Regions from separate parts of the Streptomyces sp. NPDC104313 genome, predicted to be linked through region 2. Evidence: riboswitches for the same ligand, from Rfam matches in the RefSeq annotation. Region 2 holds a riboswitch; each other region holds the start of a gene.
The links. Region 2 has a riboswitch for cobalamin ahead of ACZ60Q_RS32515 (cobalamin biosynthesis protein). Riboswitches for the same ligand answer to the same signal wherever they lie in the genome.
Positions count from the first base shown of each region.

Region 1: linked by a shared signal. The riboswitch ahead of metE (5-methyltetrahydropteroyltriglutamate--homocysteine S-methyltransferase) and the one ahead of ACZ60Q_RS32515 (cobalamin biosynthesis protein) in region 2 are both predicted to bind cobalamin.
Region 3: linked by a shared signal. The riboswitch ahead of ACZ60Q_RS17455 (ribonucleoside-diphosphate reductase subunit alpha) and the one ahead of ACZ60Q_RS32515 (cobalamin biosynthesis protein) in region 2 are both predicted to bind cobalamin.

Region 1 covers NZ_JBVJMW010000002.1:201,107-205,281, reverse strand. Annotated here, with positions in the region: gene cobF (precorrin-6A synthase (deacetylating)) at 1-477, shown strand, start outside; gene ACZ60Q_RS04845 (hypothetical protein) at 541-738, opposite strand; cobalamin riboswitch at 1,064-1,278, shown strand; gene metE (5-methyltetrahydropteroyltriglutamate--homocysteine S-methyltransferase) at 1,444-3,768, shown strand; gene ACZ60Q_RS04835 (immunity 49 family protein) at 3,893-4,175, shown strand, end outside.
Region 2 covers NZ_JBVJMW010000020.1:59,008-63,182, reverse strand. Annotated here, with positions in the region: gene ACZ60Q_RS32525 (putative cobaltochelatase) at 1-474, opposite strand, end outside; gene ACZ60Q_RS32520 (cobyric acid synthase) at 471-2,198, opposite strand; gene ACZ60Q_RS32515 (cobalamin biosynthesis protein) at 2,245-3,210, opposite strand; cobalamin riboswitch at 3,349-3,478, opposite strand; gene ACZ60Q_RS32510 (hypothetical protein) at 3,644-3,874, opposite strand; gene ACZ60Q_RS32505 (inorganic phosphate transporter) at 3,887-4,175, opposite strand, start outside.
Region 3 covers NZ_JBVJMW010000006.1:390,963-395,137, reverse strand. Annotated here, with positions in the region: gene ACZ60Q_RS17470 (carbon starvation CstA family protein) at 1-1,720, shown strand, start outside; gene ACZ60Q_RS17465 (YbdD/YjiX family protein) at 1,717-1,920, shown strand; partial or broken gene ACZ60Q_RS17460 (GNAT family N-acetyltransferase) at 2,155-2,286, shown strand; cobalamin riboswitch at 2,351-2,474, shown strand; gene ACZ60Q_RS17455 (ribonucleoside-diphosphate reductase subunit alpha) at 2,611-4,175, shown strand, end outside.

The sequences.
Region 1 (4,175 bases), on a different contig from region 2:
GACGACATCCGCGGGCGGGGAACGGTGGAGTTCGAGTACGAGGTGATCCCCGGCATCAGCAGCGTCTCGGCCCTCGCCGCCCGGCACCGCGTCACCCTGAACCAGGTCGGCCGCCCCATCCACATCACCCCCGGCCGACGGCTCGCCCAGGGATTCCCCGAGGACTGCGACCTCGTCGTGATGCTCGACGGCCACGAGAGCTTCACGCAGCTGACGGGCAGGGGGTGGTGGATCCACTGGGGCGCCTACATCGGGACCCCGGACGAGATCCTGGTCGCCGGACCGCTCGACGAGGTGGCGGGCCGGATCGGCCGGCTGCGCGCGGAGGCCCGCGAACGGCACGGCTGGATCATGGACACGTATCTGCTGCGCCAGACGGACGACGCGGACGGAGCGAATGGCACGGATGGCACGGGTGGCACGCGTGGTGCGGCGCACCCGGGCGCTACGGGCGGCGCGGACCGTACGCACCGCTGAAAGGCCCGAGTCGAGGCGCGGGCGGCATCGGCCGCCGCACCTCGTCGTCGGACCTGTGGAGTGTCAGCCCCGGGACTCGTGCGCCCGGATCACACCGAGGCCGTGTCCCAGGCTGGGGCATTCGGCGGTCAGATCGCTGCCGCGCACCAGGTAGTTGTGCACGCGACCGTTCGTCGGCCGTTCGACGGCGCGATACAGATGGCCGTTCACGGTGATCGTCCAGTCGTCGCCGTCCTGGGCCCACCCGACTGTCTTCTTCATCTGGCGTTTTCCGTTTCCTCGATCGGCCTCGCCGCGGGTCGGCGGCCGTGTAGTGGGAAGAAGAACGGCTTGTGACGCTCGGTGGTTCCGCAGTTTCTGTGCCATTCGGTTACATCTGTGTCACTGTCACGCCCCGGGGGCGCGTTCGGCCTGACTGGTGGTCAGCATGCCGCTGACGAACAGCCGAACGGGCGGAGAACACGCGTGGCTCAGCGTGGTGTCCGCCGCGAGGGAGTCCGGCCCGGAGTCGGGAAGTGCGCCGGCCCGTGTCCCATGTCACCGTCCGAAGTGTGAACAACGGTGTGCGCGTGCCGGGCGTCCCCTTAGGCTGGCTGGTGCAGCTGGTTCGCCCTGTCCTCCAGGCAGGGCGTCGCAAGAGGGAACCCGGTGGAAATCCGGGACTGCCCCGCAGCGGTGAGTGGGAACGACCGCCGTCATACGCACTGGGCCCGGCAGGGTCTGGGAAGCGACGGCCATTAGGTGTCTGCCCCGGCAGACGTGCCCGCGAGTCCGAAGACCTGCCCGCTGCCCGCGCGCGACCGTTCGCGTGCGGAGATCTCGGTGACCTCGTGGGCGGGTCGGCGTAACCGTCAGGTGGACGGACACGGTTCGACGTGTCCCGGTGTCCGCCCGATGCGTCATCCCTTCGCGTCCGCGTCCCGTCCCGGGATCTGTCATGCAGACACGCTCGCGAAGGAGAGTCACGTGACAGCGAAGCCCGCAGCCGCGGCAGCACGGGCCACCGTGTACGGCTACCCCCGTCAGGGGCAGAACCGTGAACTGAAGAAGGCCATCGAGGGCTACTGGAAGGGCCGCGTCGACGCGGACGCCCTCCGGGAGACCGCCGCCGAGCTGCGTCGGAGGACCTGGCAGCAGCTCGCCGAGGCCGGCGTCCACTCCGTGCCGACCGGTGATTTCTCCTACTACGACCACGTCCTGGACACCAGCGTCATGGTCGGCGCCGTCCCCGGGCGGCACCGCGAAGCGGTCGACGCCGACGCCCTCGACGGCTACTTCGCCATGGCCCGCGGCACACAGGACGTCGCCCCGCTGGAGATGACGAAGTGGTTCGACACCAACTACCACTACCTCGTACCTGAGTTGGAGCCGGACACGGTGTTCGCCGCCGACTCCGCCAAGCAGGTCGCGGAGTTCAAGGAGGCGCTGGCCCTCGGTCTGACGCCCCGACCGGTGCTCGTCGGTCCCGTCACCTATCTCCTGCTGGCCAAGGCGGCCCCCGGGGCACCGGCGGACTTCGAACCGCTGACCCTGCTGGACCGGCTGCTTCCGGTGTACGCGGAGGTCCTCGCCGATCTGCGTGCGGCGGGTGCGCAGTGGGTGCAACTGGACGAGCCCACCCTCGTGCAGGACCGGACCCCGGCCGAACTGAACGCCGCCGCCCGCGCCTACCGTGAGCTCGGCGGACTCACCGACCGGCCCAAGCTGCTGGTCGCCTCCTACTTCGGGCGGCTCGGCGAGGCGCTGGCGGTCCTGGCGAAGGCTCCCGTCGACGGGCTGGCCCTCGACTTCACCGAGTCCGGCGCGGGGAACCTCGACGACCTCGCGGCGGCCGGCGGACTGCCCGGCAAGCGCCTGGTCGCCGGTGTCGTGAACGGCCGCAACATCTGGATCAACGACTACGAGAAGTCGCTTGCCACCCTCGGTACCCTCCTCGGCCTCGCCGGCCGGGTCGACGTCTCCGCCTCCTGCTCCCTGCTGCACGTCCCGCTGGACGCCGCCGCCGAGCACGACATCGACCCGCAGATCGCCCGCTGGCTCGCCTTCGCCAAGCAGAAGACCGAGGAGATCGTCGTCCTGGCCCGCGGTCTGGGCGGCGGCACCGACGCCATTACGGCCGAACTCGCCGCCAACCGCGCTGCTCTGGCCTCCCGCGCCGGCGCCGCGCTCACCCGCGACCCGGCCGTCCGCGCCCGCACGGCAGCCGTCACCGAGGCGGACGGCCGCCGCTCCCAGCCGTACCCGGAGCGCTCCGCCGCCCAGCGCGCCCACCTCGGGCTGCCGCTGCTGCCGACGACCACCATCGGCTCGTTCCCGCAGACCGCCGAACTGCGTGCCGCGCGTGCCGACCTGCGTGCGGGGCGGATCGACGGGGCCGGGTACGAGGAACGCATCAAGGACGAGATCCGCGAGGTCCTCTCCTTCCAGGAGAAGGCCGGGCTCGACGTCCTGGTGCACGGCGAGCCCGAACGCAACGACATGGTCCAGTACTTCGCCGAGCAGCTCACCGGCTACCTCGCCACCCAGCACGGCTGGGTGCAGTCCTACGGCACTCGGTATGTCAGGCCGCCGGTCCTCGCGGGCGACATCTCGCGCCCCGGGCCGATGACGGTGCGCTGGACCACGTACGCGCAGTCGCTGACCGCACGCCCCGTCAAGGGCATGCTCACCGGCCCGGTCACCATGCTCGCCTGGTCCTTCGTCCGTGACGACCAGCCGCTCGGCGACACCGCTCGCCAGGTGGCCCTCGCCCTGCGCGACGAGGTCGACGACCTTGAGGCGAGCGGCACTTCGATCATCCAGGTCGATGAGCCCGCGCTGCGCGAGACGCTGCCGCTGCGGGCCGTCGAGCACGCCGCGTACCTGGAGTGGGCGACGGAGTCCTTCCGGCTCGCCACCTCCGGGGTGCGGCCGGACACCCAGATCCACACCCACATGTGCTACGCGGAGTTCGGCGACATCGTCCAGGCCATCGACGATCTCGACGCCGACGTCATCAGCCTGGAGGCGGCCCGCTCCCATATGCAGGTCGCCCGTGAGCTGGCCGCCCACGGCTATCCCCGCGAGGCCGGACCGGGCGTCTACGACATCCACTCCCCGCGCGTCCCCGGCGCCGAAGAGGCGGCGGCCCTGCTGCGCGAGGGGCTTGAGGCCATCCCGGCGGCACGGCTGTGGGTGAATCCCGATTGCGGCCTGAAGACCCGTGGCTGGCCCGAGACCCGGGCCTCCCTGGAGAACCTGGTCGCCGCCGCGCGGGAGATCCGCGCGGAGCTGTCCACCGAGGCGGAGTGATCCGGGCCCGGTGCGGGAGCGAGCGCCGCTCCCGCACCGGGCCCTGCCCGTACGGCTCCGGGAATGTCCGAGCCCGCTGATAGCGTGCCGGTTCCGGGTCGAAGATCACGAAAGGGCTCTCCGCGTGCGGGAAGTGACGTGTCATGAGGTGGGTGCTCAGCGCCTGGGCGACGCGCTGAGCGGTATCAGCGGGCGCACCATGGGGCGATGGCACAAGATGCGTTACGACGACCCGTCCCCCGAGCGGTTGCGCGAGTCGGCCGACGAGCTGCTCGACCACGTGGCCGCCCGTGCCGCGGAGGGTGCCGCGCTCGATGACGCGGCGCGTTCGGCGTTGCGGACGGCGGCGGAGTGCCACCTGGGGGAGATGAGCGTCGGCTGCTTCCCCGACGGTGACCAGGAGATCT
Region 2 (4,175 bases):
GGCGCCCATGGCCGCCGCGTCCAGCAGCAGGTCCACCAGGTGGTCGTGGAGCAGGTTGACCTCGTCGACGTACAGGATCCCGCGGTGCGCGTCGGCCAGCAGCCCCGGCTCGAACGCCTTCACGCCCTCCGACAGCGCCCGCTCGATGTCCAGCGCCCCCACGAGCCGGTCCTCGGACGCGCCGACGGGCAGCTCCACGGTCCGCGCGGCCCGCGACACACCGGCCGCCTCCGCGTGCGGCCCGTCGGGACACGCCGGATCGGGGGAGACGGGATCACAGGAGAACCGGCACCCCGGCACGACGGAGACCTCCGGCATGAGCGCGGCGAGCGCCCGCACGGCGGTGGACTTGGCGGTCCCCTTCTCGCCCCGCACGAGCACCCCGCCGACAGCCGGGCTGACCGCGTTCAGCAACAGCCCGAGCCGCAGGTCGTCCTGCCCGACGATCGCGGTGAAGGGATACGGCGTACTCACGAGGCCTCCTCGTTGACATCAACATCAGCAGTCTCAAGCCCCTGGGGCGGTGCGTCCGGGGACCCGGCGGAATCAGGCCCGGCGGACCTTGATCCGGCGGACCCGGCAAAATCAAGCCACTCCGGCGATTGAGGAGCGGGGTCCGGGGCAGCGCTCCGGCTCTCCGGAGCCTCCGCACCCGGCTCGGCCCCCGCACCCGCCCCCGGCGTCGAAGACGCCGCCGGCGCCCCCGGCGGCACGAACGGCAACCCAGCGGGCGCACCCCCCTCGATCAGCCGCCACAACGCATCCGTGTCCGCGTGCTCCTCCACCAGATCCCCGAGGCGATCGAGCTGCTCCTCCCGCAACTCCCCGAAACTCGTGTCCGGCGCCGGCACGAACCGCCGCCCGGCGGCTCGGGCCACCTCCACCAGGAACCGCCGCCGGAACGCGTCGCTCTCCAGCGACCCGTGCCAGTGCGTCCCCCACACCGCCCCCACCCGGCATCCGTCGAGGAACGGCTCCCCGCCCCGCACATCGGCCACCCCGTGGTGGATCTCGTACCCCTCCACCGGCTCGCCCAGCGCCGAACCGACCGGCCGCGCCAGCGTCTTGTCCCGGTCGAAGCGGATGCGCACCGGCAGCAGCCCGAGCCCGTCCACGATGCCCGCCCGCGACTCCACCTCGTCCTCGATCCGCTCGCCGAGCACCTGGAACCCGCCGCAGATCCCCAGCACCGGCCGGCCCTCCGCCGCCCGCCGCAGCAGCGCGTCCGCGAGGCCCCGCTCGCGCAGCCAGGCCAGCGCCCTCACCGTGCCGCGCGTCCCGGGCACGATCACCAGGTCCGCGTCGGCCAGCTCCTCCGCCCGGTCCACGAACCGCACGACGACGCCCGGTTCGGCGGCCAGCGCGTCCACGTCCGTGAAGTTCGACATCAGCGGCACCGCGCAGACCGCCACCCGCAGCACGTCCTCGCCGTACGGGGGCGTCACGACCGACTCCCGCACCGCACCCCGCAAGGACACCCGCAGGCCGTCCTCCTCGTCGATACCGAGCCCGTGGGCGAAGGGCAGCACCCCGTACGTTCGCCGCCCGGTCAGCTCGTACAGCATGTCCAGGCCCGGCTCCAGCAGCGAGACATCGCCCCGGAACTTGTTCACCAGATACCCCGCGACCAGCGCCTGGTCCTCGGGGTCCAGCAGCGCCGTCGTCCCGAAGAACGACGCGAAGACCCCGCCCCGGTCGATGTCCCCGACCACCAGGACGGGGAATCTCGAGGCCCGCGCGATCCCCATGTTCACGATGTCCGTGCGCCGCAGATTGATCTCGGCCGGGGACCCGGCCCCTTCGCAGATGACCGCGTCGTACGTGGCACGCAGCTGCTCCAGGCAGTCCGTCACCGTCCCGAGCAGTGCCTCCTGACGGCCCCCGTGGTACCCCCGGGCACTCATCTCGCCGACCGGCTTCCCCATCAGGACCACCTGGCTGGACCGGTCGCTGCCGGGCTTCAGCAGCACCGGGTTCATCAGGGCCGTCGGCTCCACCCGGGCGGCCTGCGCCTGCATCGCCTGGGCCCGGCCGATCTCCGCGCCCTCCCGGGTCACGAAGGAGTTCAGGGACATGTTCTGGGCCTTGAAAGGGGCGACCGCCACACCCCGGCGCGCCAGCCAGCGGCAGATGCCCGCCGTGACGACGCTCTTGCCCGCGTCCGATGTGGTCCCCGCGACCAGCAGCCCGCCGCTCATACCCGCTCCCGTTCCCGTTGCCGTACCGCGTTCCGTGCCGGACCGTTCATGACCGTCTCCGCTCCCGCCCCGCGACCAGCAGGCCCGCGATCAGCCGCCCCGCCACGCACACACCGAGGGCCAGTGTGCTCACCCGGCGCGACAGCCGTACCGCGCGTTCGATGTCCGCGCCCCGCACGTCCCGCCCGGACTCCCCGTTCAGCACCGGTCGGTGCTCGACGCGCCCCGCGTACGCCAGGGTCCCGCCCAGCCGTACGCCGAGCGCTCCCGCGAACGCGGCCTCCACCGGCCCCGCGTTCGGGCTCGGGTGACGCCCCGCGTCCGCCCTCCAGGCGCGTACGGCCTCCCGGGGCCGCCCGCCCGCCGCCACGGCCAGCGCGGCCGTCAGGCGGGCGCCGGGCCACCCCGTGAGGTCGTCCAGGCGGGCCGAGGCCCAGCCGTAGCGACGGTAGCGGGGCGACTTGTGGCCGACCATCGCGTCGAGCGTGTTCACGGCCCGGAAGCCGACGAGCCCCGGCACCCCGCCGATCGCCCCCCACACCAGCGCGCCGACGACGGCGTCCGAGGTGTTCTCGGCGACCGACTCGACGACCGCGCGGGCGATGCCCGGACCGTCCAGGGAGTGCGGATCGCGCCCGCACAGGTGCGGCAGCCGCTCCCGTGCCACGTCCAGGTCCCCGGCGGCCAGGGCGCCGCCGATGGCGCGGGCCTCCCGCCCCAGCGAGGTCACCCCGACGACGGACCAGGTGGTGGCGGCGGTCAGCGCGACGGCAAGCGCGGGGCGTCCCCGGGTGGCGCGGGCGGCCAGCGCGGCGACCCCCGCGGCGCCCCCGGCGCACACGAGGGTGTGCAGGGCGCCCGCGCCCCGGTCGTCACGCCACAGGCGGGATTCGGCCCGCGCGGCGGCGCGGCCGAATCCGGCGACGGGGTGGCCCCGACGGGGATCGCCGAGCAGGGCGTCGGCGATCAGCCCGGCCGTGGCGCCGTACGCGAAGACGCGGTCGGCACGCACGACTCAGCCCGTCGCGGGGAGAGGAGTTCCGGCACCAGGGCCTGTCGTAGGGGGCACAGGAAGCGGCACACGGCGGCCGGGCATGGCGTAGGTCCTCACTCAGGGTCCGCGCCCTGGTTCGACGTGACCGGCGACGAGAGTCTCCTGGCTTCCGGATCCGCGGTTCCCCCGGCCTTCCAGCCCGCGTGTCGCGAGCCGTGACGTCCGGTGTGGGGGAGCGCTCCCCGGTGACAGTGGCGGGACCGCGCCGGATTCGCACCGGCTTCCTCTGCTGTCGCCGTAAATGGCTCCGGCAGTCCACCACGCCCCGCGAACAACCGTCAACTCGCTGTTGACCTGCGGGGCTGCACGGTGTGCGGACGCACGTCGGGCCGGACACACGAGGGTGTGTCCGGCCCGAAGGTGTACGCGGTCAGGCGTGCGGGGATCGGGGTCAGGCGACGATCAGGTAGATCCCGTACGAGACCGCAGCAACGCACAGCCCGAAGCAGGCGTACGCGCCGGTGCGCGCCAGGGCGACCGATCCGCCGGAGCCGCTGCTTCCGGCCGTGGCGGACTGCTTGGAGAGGGCGACGATGCCCACGGTGAAGAGGCCGACCAGCGCGATGGTGACCACAAGACTGACACCGAAGACGGCGGCGAGAGCTGCCCAGTCGATTTTCATGCGGATCTGTCCTTACACCTTGGCCGACGGCCGGGCCGGGTCGTCGGGCACCGGGGCCGGAATGGTGGTCGTGAGGTCGGAGGCCGGGCCTCCGACGGGTGGCGGCTGGACCGCGGCGATGGCGGTGGTGACGACGCCCTGGGGCTCGTCGTCGCCCGTGTCGTTGACATTGGTGTGGTCGACCGGCTGGCGGCGCGAGGCCAGCCAGATGGCGAAGGAACCGCCCACCAGGAGGACCGCGGTCACAGCGATGCCCCAGGGTCCCTGCTTGGTCAGGAACTCGGCGCCCGCGCCGATCAGG
Region 3 (4,175 bases), on a different contig from region 2:
GCGCGACGAGATAGGGCCGGTCGGCGGGATCGCCGCCCTGTTCGCGGTCTTCATCATCATGATCATCCTGCTCGCGGTCCTCGCGCTGGTCATCGTGAACGCGCTCGCGCACTCGCCGTGGGGCGTCTTCTCCATCGGCATGACGATCCCGATCGCCCTCTTCATGGGCGTCTATCTGCGCACCCTGCGGCCCGGCAAGGTCAGCGAGGTCTCCCTCATCGGCGTCGCGCTGCTGCTCCTGGCGATCGTCTCGGGCGGCTGGGTCGCCGAGTCGTCGTGGGCGGACTTCTTCACGCTGGAGCCGGGCACGCTGGTCATCTGGATGATCGTGTACGGGTTCCTCGCCTCCGTGCTCCCCGTGTGGCTGCTGCTGGCCCCGCGCGACTACCTCTCCACCTTCATGAAGGTCGGCACGATCGGGCTGCTGGCCCTGGGCGTGGTCGTCACCCTGCCGACCCTGAAGATGCCCGCGGTCACCGAATTCGCCACCAGTGGCTCGGGCCCGGTCTTCGCCGGCTCGATGTTCCCGTTCGTCTTCATCACCATCGCCTGCGGCGCACTCTCCGGCTTCCACTCCCTGGTCTCCTCCGGCACCACGCCGAAGATGGTCCAGAAGGAGACGCAGATCCGGATGATCGGCTACGGCGCCATGCTGGTCGAGTCGTTCGTGGCGATCATGGCGATGATCGCCGCGTCCATCATCGACCCCGGCCTCTACTTCGCCATCAACGCACCCGTCGGCGTGATCGGCGACAGCGTCCAGTCGGCCTCCCAGGCCGTGGCCGGCTTCGGCTTCTCCATCACCCCGGACGCCCTGGCCCAGGCCGCCAAGGACGTCGAGGAGACGAGCCTGCTCTCCCGGACGGGTGGCGCGCCCACGTTCGCGCTCGGCATGGCGGAGATCTTCTCCGCGGTGGTGGGCGGAACCGCGATGAAGGCGTTCTGGTACCACTTCGCCATCATGTTCGAGGCGCTCTTCATCCTCACCACCGTGGACGCCGGCACCCGGGTCGGGCGCTTCATGCTCCAGGACATGCTGGGCAACGTCTACAAGCCGTTCCGTGAGGTCAGCTGGAAGCCGGGCGTCTGGTTCGCCAGCGCCGTCGTGGTCGGCGGCTGGGGCTACTTCCTCTGGGTCGGTGTGCACGACCCGCTGGGCGGCATCAACCAGCTGTTCCCGCTCTTCGGCATCGCCAACCAGTTGCTGGCGGCCGTCGCTCTGGCCGTCTGTACCACCCTGCTCGTCAAGTCCGGCCGCCTGAAGTGGGCGTGGGTCACCGCGGTCCCGCTCGCCTGGGACGTGGCGGTCACCCTCACCGCGAGCTGGCAGAAGATCTTCTCCGACGACGTCAAGATCGGCTTCTTCGCCCAGCGCGACAAGTACCAGGCGGGCATCGACGCGGGCGAGGTACTGGCCCCCGCGAAGAACATGGACGACATGCGGACCGTCGTCACCAACTCCACCGTCGACGGGGTGCTGAGCGCGCTCTTCGCGCTCCTCATCATCGTGGTGCTCGTGGACGCCGGGCGGGTCTGCTACAAGGCGATCCGCGACCCGGAGAGCGTCAAGCTCCACGAGACGCCGTACGTCGAATCCAAGCTCGTCGCCCCGGCCTCGCTCTTCGCGACCAAGGAGGAGAAGGCCGAACTGGCCGCCGCCGGAGTCGGCCCGGAGGGCGGCATCCGCAAGGACGCGTCGGAGACGGGGAGCCGGACATGACGGTCGCGGACGTACGACGGGTGGCCGGACGGATCCGCTGGTATGTCCGTGAGCTGACCGGCGAGTCCACGTACGACCGCTATGTGGCGCACGCGAGGGCCCACGATCCGGACTCACCGGTGATGACCCGTCGCGCCTTCGAACGCAGCCGCACGGACGCCCGCGAGGCGGATCCCCGCGAGGGCTTCCGCTGCTGCTGAGCGCCGTCGGCCGGATCGGGCCGCCGCACCCCTCTCAGGGGCGCGGCGGCCCCTTTTCGCGTCCTCGGACGCGCCCGGGAACCGCTCGTTCTCCCGATGCCCGGAGCCCTCACCGTACGAAGGGATGTGCCCATGACGCCGCGCCCGATCGCCCCGGTTCCGGCCCCTCCTTCCGACCGTGACGCCTGCCCCGGCCCCGGCGGCAGCCCCGGCCCCGGCGAGGCCCCCGGACAGCGGCCGGTCATGCTCGGAGCCCATAGGATCTACCGTCGGCTCGGCTTCGTACGGTCCCCTGAGAGGGACGGGGAACCGGTGCCGGGGCTGCGGCTCATGGCCTTCCGGCTGGCGCTGGGGGCGCCCTCCTGAGGCGCACAGGAAATCGTCGCGACACAACATGTGGGGGCCTCATCATCCGGCGGCCCCCACATGTATGCTCGACCTCGCTGTCGCCGCAGGGGAATCCGGTGCGAATCCGGAACTGTCCCGCAACGGTGTGATCGGTGTGCTTTTGCACACCCGCAAGTCCGAAGACCTGTCGACAGCGCGTCCGGCTCGACCGAACCGGACGCCAGACGTCCGGGCCTCGCGGATAGGCCGGTGGACGCCGTCAGCTGTGCTGCCCTGCCCCGGGTTTCGCGCTGCCCGGCTTCCCCGCCTTCCGCCGGCCCCTGCCGAGCGAGGGAAAGCCCAGTGACCATCGCGCCCGCCGATCCGGTTTCAGCCACCGAATCCACAGTGCCCCCGGTGTCCCCGGTGTCGACCACGGCCGGGAAGGCCCCGAACGACGGACCCGGGACCGCTTTGCTGCGGACCCTGACCGACCTCACCGTCGATCTTCCCGACACCGACCCCGGACGGGTCGCCGCCGCCGCGCTGCGCGGACGCAACGCCCGCTCCGACGAGGCGGAGCTGCGCTCGCTGGCCACCGAGGCCGCCGCGGGGCTCATCTCCGAGGACCCGGCGTACTCCCGGCTGGCCGCCCGGCTGCTGACCCGCACGATCGCGGACGAGGCCACGGGCCAGGGCGCGACGTCCTTCTCCGCCTCGGTCGCCGTGGGCCACCGCGAGGGCCTGATCGCGGAGCGCACCGCCGCGTTCGTCACGCTCCACTCGGCCGCGCTCGACCAGCTCGTCGACCGGGCCATGGCGGACGGCGCCGACGACCGCTTCGGCTACTTCGGTCTGCGGACGCTGCACAGCCGCTACCTGCTGCGGCACCCGATCACCCGGCAGGTCATCGAGACCCCGCAGCACTTCATGCTGCGCGTGGCCGCGGGCCTCGCCGAGGACGAGTCGGCGCGGGCGCTTGCGGAGGTCGTCGCGCTCTACGGGCTGATGAGCCGGCTGGACTACCTCCCCTCCTCCCCCACGCTCTTCAACTCCGGCACCCGGCACCCGCAGATGTCCTCCTGCTATCTGCTGGACTCGCCGAAGGACGAGCTGGACTCGATCTACGACCGCTACCACCAGGTGGCGCGGCTCTCCAAGCACGCGGGCGGCATCGGTCTGTCGTACTCCCGCATCCGTGCCCGGGGTTCGCTGATCCGGGGCACCAACGGGCACTCCAACGGCATCGTGCCGTTCCTCAAGACGCTGGACGCCTCCGTCGCGGCGGTGAACCAGGGTGGCCGGCGCAAGGGCGCGGCGGCGGTCTACCTGGAGACCTGGCACGCGGACATCGAGGAGTTCCTGGAGCTCCGCGACAACACCGGTGAGGACCAGCGGCGTACGCACAACCTCAATCTGGCGCACTGGATCCCGGACGAGTTCATGCGCCGGGTCGACGCGGACACCGAGTGGTCGCTGTTCTCCCCCGCCGATGTGCCCGAACTGGTCGACCTGTGGGGCGACGCGTTCGACGCCGTCTACCGGGCGGCCGAGGCCAAGGGCCTGGCCCGCAGGACGATTCCGGCGCGTGAGCTGTACGGCCGGATGATGCGGACCCTCGCGCAGACCGGCCAGGGCTGGATGACGTTCAAGGACGCCTCCAACCGGACCGCGAACCAGACCGCCGAGCCGGGCCGGGTCGTGCACTCCTCGAACCTGTGCACCGAGATCCTCGAAGTCACCGACGACGGCGAGACGGCCGTCTGCAACCTGGGCTCGGTCAACCTGGGCGCGTTCGTCGCGGACGGTGCGATCGACTGGGAGCGGCTGGACGCCACGGTGCGGACCGCCGTGACCTTCCTGGACCGGGTCGTCGACATCAACTTCTACCCGACCGAGCAGGCCGGGCGCTCCAACTCCCGCTGGCG